Regions from separate parts of the Streptomyces sp. NPDC111606 genome, predicted to be linked through region 2. Evidence: riboswitches for the same ligand, from Rfam matches in the RefSeq annotation. Region 2 holds a riboswitch; the other holds the start of a gene.

The links. Region 2 has a riboswitch for S-adenosylmethionine ahead of thrC (threonine synthase). Riboswitches for the same ligand answer to the same signal wherever they lie in the genome.
Region 1: another riboswitch for S-adenosylmethionine. It lies ahead of ACZ7M7_RS02245 (aminotransferase class V-fold PLP-dependent enzyme); the one in region 2 lies ahead of thrC (threonine synthase).

The regions. Positions count from the first base shown of each region.
Region 1 covers NZ_JBVKBY010000001.1:484,277-486,469, reverse strand. Annotated here, with positions in the region: gene trpD (anthranilate phosphoribosyltransferase) at 1-552, shown strand, start outside; SAM riboswitch class IV at 638-754, shown strand; gene ACZ7M7_RS02245 (aminotransferase class V-fold PLP-dependent enzyme) at 899-2,193, shown strand, end outside.
Region 2 covers NZ_JBVKBY010000013.1:225,750-227,942, forward strand. Annotated here, with positions in the region: gene thrC (threonine synthase) at 1-895, opposite strand, end outside; SAM riboswitch class I at 914-1,071, opposite strand; gene ACZ7M7_RS37430 (glucosyl-3-phosphoglycerate synthase) at 1,231-2,175, shown strand.

The sequences.
Region 1 (2,193 bases), on a different contig from region 2:
TCGATGCGGTTCGTCGGTGGCGTACGACGGGACCTCGGGATTCCGACCTCGTTCAACCTCCTGGGCCCGCTCACCAACCCCGCCCGGGTCACCGCTTCGGCGGTGGGCTGCTTCGACACCCGGATGGCGGGACTGATCGCCGGCGTGCTGGCCGAGCGCGGGTCGTCCGCGCTGGTGTTCCGGGGCGACGACGGCCTCGACGAGCTGACGACGACCGCCACTTCGCGGGTGTGGGTGGTGCGCGACGGCAAGGTGACCGAGCAGGCCTTCGACCCCCGTGACGTCGGCCTCGAGCTGGTGCCCGTGGAGGCGCTGCGGGGCGCGGACGCGTCGTACAACGCGGAGGTCGCCCGGCGGCTGCTGGACGGTGAGCCGGGGCCGGTGCGGGACGCCGTACTGCTCAACTCGGCGGCGGCGCTGGTGGCGTTGGAGCAGACGGACGCCCCGCTCGCCGAGCAGATCCGGCTCGGGATGGCGAAGGCGGCCCAGTCGATCGACTCGGGGGCGGCCAAGCGGACGCTGGAGCGCTGGGTGGCGGCCAGCAACACCTGAGTTGCGCACGATGTGACGCAGGGCGCAGTCCGGATCCTGGACTGCGCCTTGCGAGCCGAAGATCGTGTGGCAGGATATTGGACCAGGTCATGAGTGACAGTCATGAGGCCCCGGCCGACTGTCCGGCAACCCTCCGTCCGTGGCGGGGTGCCCCGGGTGAAGACCAGGCCGTAGGCAGCGAGGTCTACGGCAAGCGCGGGCCCCTCTCGAAACCAGGGGTCCTGGTCGTTCGAGGGAGTCTTCCGTGAGCAAGCGAATGCGATAGGGCCGCAGAGCCCCGCCTCCGCAGACCCTTTTCTCTTTCCCGCCTGCCGCTCAGTCGGCATGCCCCTCACGGGAGTTCGCCATGTCTGTCTCCACCGCTGCCGCCGACCAGTCCGTTTGTGCCTCCCTGCCCGTTCTGGGCCGTGATGTCACCGTCCCGCTCGTCACCGGCGGCGAGGTGACCTACGCGGCGCTCGACTACGCCGCCAGCGCCCCCGCCCTCCAGCGCGTCTGGGACGACGTCGCCGCCTACGCGCCGTACTACGGCAGCGTCCACCGCGGGGCCGGCTACCTCTCCCAGCTCTCCACCGACCTGTTCGAGAACGCCCGCAGGACGGTCACCGAGTTCCTCGACTGCCGCGCCGACGATCAGCTGATCTTCACCCGGTCCACCACCGACTCGCTGAACCTCCTCGCAGCCGCCCTGCCGGCCGACTGCCAGGTCTTCGTCTTCGAGACCGAGCACCACGCCTCCCTGCTGCCGTGGCGCGATGCCCGCGTCACGTACCTCAACGCGCCCCGCACCCCCCGCCAGGCCGTCGAGACCCTGGAGTGCGCCCTCGCCGACCGCGACCCCTATGGCCCGGCCCTGGTCTGTGTCACCGGCGCCTCGAACGTCACGGGTGAGCTGTGGCCCGTACGGGAGCTCGCGGCCGCCGCCCACGCGCACGGCGCCCGCATCGTGCTCGACGCCGCCCAGCTGGCCCCGCACCACCCGGTGAGCGTGCGTGACCTGGACGTCGACTGGGTCGCCTTCTCCGGCCACAAGCTGTACGCCCCGTTCGGCTCCGGCGTCCTGGCCGGCCGCTCCGACTGGCTGCGCGCGGCGGAGCCGTACCTCGCGGGCGGCGGTGCCTCGCGGAAGGTGTCGCGGCGTGGGGACGGGGGCGTCGACGTGGAGTGGCACGAGAGCGCCGCCCGCCACGAGGCCGGCTCGCCGAACGTCATCGGCGCCTACTCCATCGCCTCCGCCTGCAAGGCGCTCACGGAGGCCGGCTTCGACACGCTCGTCGCCCGTGAGCAGTACCTGATCGAGAAGGTCCGCGCGGGCCTCGCCGAGGTCCCCGAGGTCCGGGTCCTCTCCCTCTTCGGCGACGACGCCCCGCGCGTCGGCGTCATCTCCTTCGTCGTCGAGGGCTGGAACAGCTCCCACTTCGCCGCCGCCCTCTCCGCCGAGTACGGCATCGGGGTGCGGGACGGGCTGTTCTGCGCCCACCCCCTGGTCCGCACCCTGCTGGGCAGCGACCCGCAGACGCAGGGCGAGTGCGGGGCACCGGAGGCCGCGCCGGGCGAGAAGTCCCTGAACGCCATCCGGGTGAGTTTCGGGGCCGGTACGCCGGACGAGCACGTCGAGCGGTTCGTGAACGCCGTGCGGGA
Region 2 (2,193 bases):
TCGACACCGGCGAGCACCCCTCGGCCTGCGCACCGAAGATCTTGTACGGCTTGTCCTCGACGAGCCCGAGCTTGATCAGCTCCTGCAGACCCTTGTCGATCTTCGTGAGCTGCGAGCCGGAGGCGATCGGCACGACCAGCTGGTCCGGCAGCTGCCAGCCGAGCTGCTCGCAGATCTCGTACGCCAGGGTCTTGGAGCCCTCGGCGTAGTACGGCCGCAGGTTGACGTTGACGAAGCCCCAGCCCTCACCGGCCGGGTCGCCGATCAGCTCGGAGCAGAAACGGTTCACGTCGTCGTAGTTGCCCTCGATGCCGACGAGCTCGCCGCCGTAGACCGCGGCCATGACGACCTTGCCCTGCTCCAGGTCGTGCGGGATGAACACGCAGGACCGGAAGCCGGCGCGGGCGGCGGCGGCGCCCACCGCACCGGCGAGGTTGCCGGTGGAGGAGCAGGAGAGGGTGGTGAAGTTGAAGGCGCGCGCGGCCTCGATGGCCTGGGCGACGACGCGGTCCTTGAAGGAGTGCGTCGGGTTGCCTGAGTCGTCCTTGACGAACAGCTTGCCGGCGTCGACGCCGAGCTCGTTCGCGAGGTTGTCGGCCTTGACGAGCTTGGTCCAGCCGGGGTTGATGTTCGGCTTGGTGGCCACGTCGGCCGGGACGGGCAGCAGGGGCGCATAGCGCCAGATGTTCGCGGGGCCGGCTTCGATCCGCTTGCGGAGCTCCTCGGTGTCGTAGGCCGAGAAGTCGTAAGCGATCTCCAGCGGGCCGAAACACTCCTCGCACGCGAAGACCGGTCCGAGGGGTACCCGGTGACCGCACTCGCGGCAGGACAGCGCCGCGGCGGGACCAAGGTCTACGGTGGAGTCGGTGGTGCTTGCAACAGTCTGCACAGCCATGTGAGGCGAGGCCCTTTCTCCTCATCTTCCTCACGACGCATCTCGCCGTGAGACGGATTTGGCACCTTCCCTAGCCGGGAGCCTCGCGGAGACGATCGACAGTGATCGCCACGAGACCGGCTGGAGGGTTGCCGGGGCTTCATCGGGCCGTTTCCCTCTGCCCCTCTGGATGAGCTGTATTCGGTTGTCAACTACGGGCGACCTCGGACATGCGATGGTCACCCGCGTTGTTCAAGACTGTAACCGAAGGCCAGGACAGTTGAGATAGTCGTCCGAACCGCGAGATGGATCACACGATTACCTGCTGTGATCACGACAGTGAGGAGTCGCCGACTGTGCTGGAAGAAGTCGAGCGCTGGCTGAGCACCCGCTCCTGGTCCGCGACCGATCGCCCGCTCCACCACATACTCGCCGCCAAACAGCGTTCAAGCCAGTCGGTTTCCGTCGTGCTGCCCGCGCTGAACGAGGAGGAGACGGTCGGCGACATCGTCGCGATCATCCGTCACGACCTCATGCAGCAGGTCCCGCTGGTCGACGAGATCGTCGTCGTCGACTCCGGGTCCACGGACCGCACCTCCGAGGTGGCCGCCGCGGCGGGCGCCACCGTGGTGCACCGGGACGCGATCCTCCCGCGCGTCCCGGCCGTGCCCGGCAAGGGCGAGGTCCTGTGGCGCTCGCTCCTCGTCACGACCGGGGACATCGTCTGCTTCATCGACGCGGACCTGAAGGAGTTCTCCTCCGACTTCGTCTCCGGGATCGTCGGCCCGCTGCTCACCGACCCCGGGGTCGACCTGGTCAAGGGCATGTACGACCGTCCCCTCGGCGGGGCGGCCGGACAGGGCGGCCGGGTGACCGAGCTGATGGCCCGCCCGCTGCTGAACATGCACTGGCCGCAGCTGGCCGGTTTCGTGCAGCCGCTGGGCGGCGAGTACGCGGCCCGCCGCTCCCTGCTGGAACAGCTCCCGTTCCCCGTCGGGTACGGCGTGGAGCTGGGCATGCTGGTCGACGCCCTGCATCTGGTGGGCCTCGACGCGCTGGCCCAGGTGGACGTGGGCGTCCGCAAGCACCGCCACCAGGACGGACAGGCCCTGGGCCGGATGTCCGCCGCGATCTACCGCACGGCCCAGCTGCGGCTGGCGCGCGGCCATCTCGTCCGGCCGGCGTTGACTCAGTTCGAGCGGGGCGAGGACGGGTTCGAGCCGCGCACGTACTCCGTGGACACCGAGGAGCGGCCGCCGATGGTGGAGATCGCCGAGTACGCGAAACGGAAGGTCGCGTAACGTCCGATACCGGGCCAT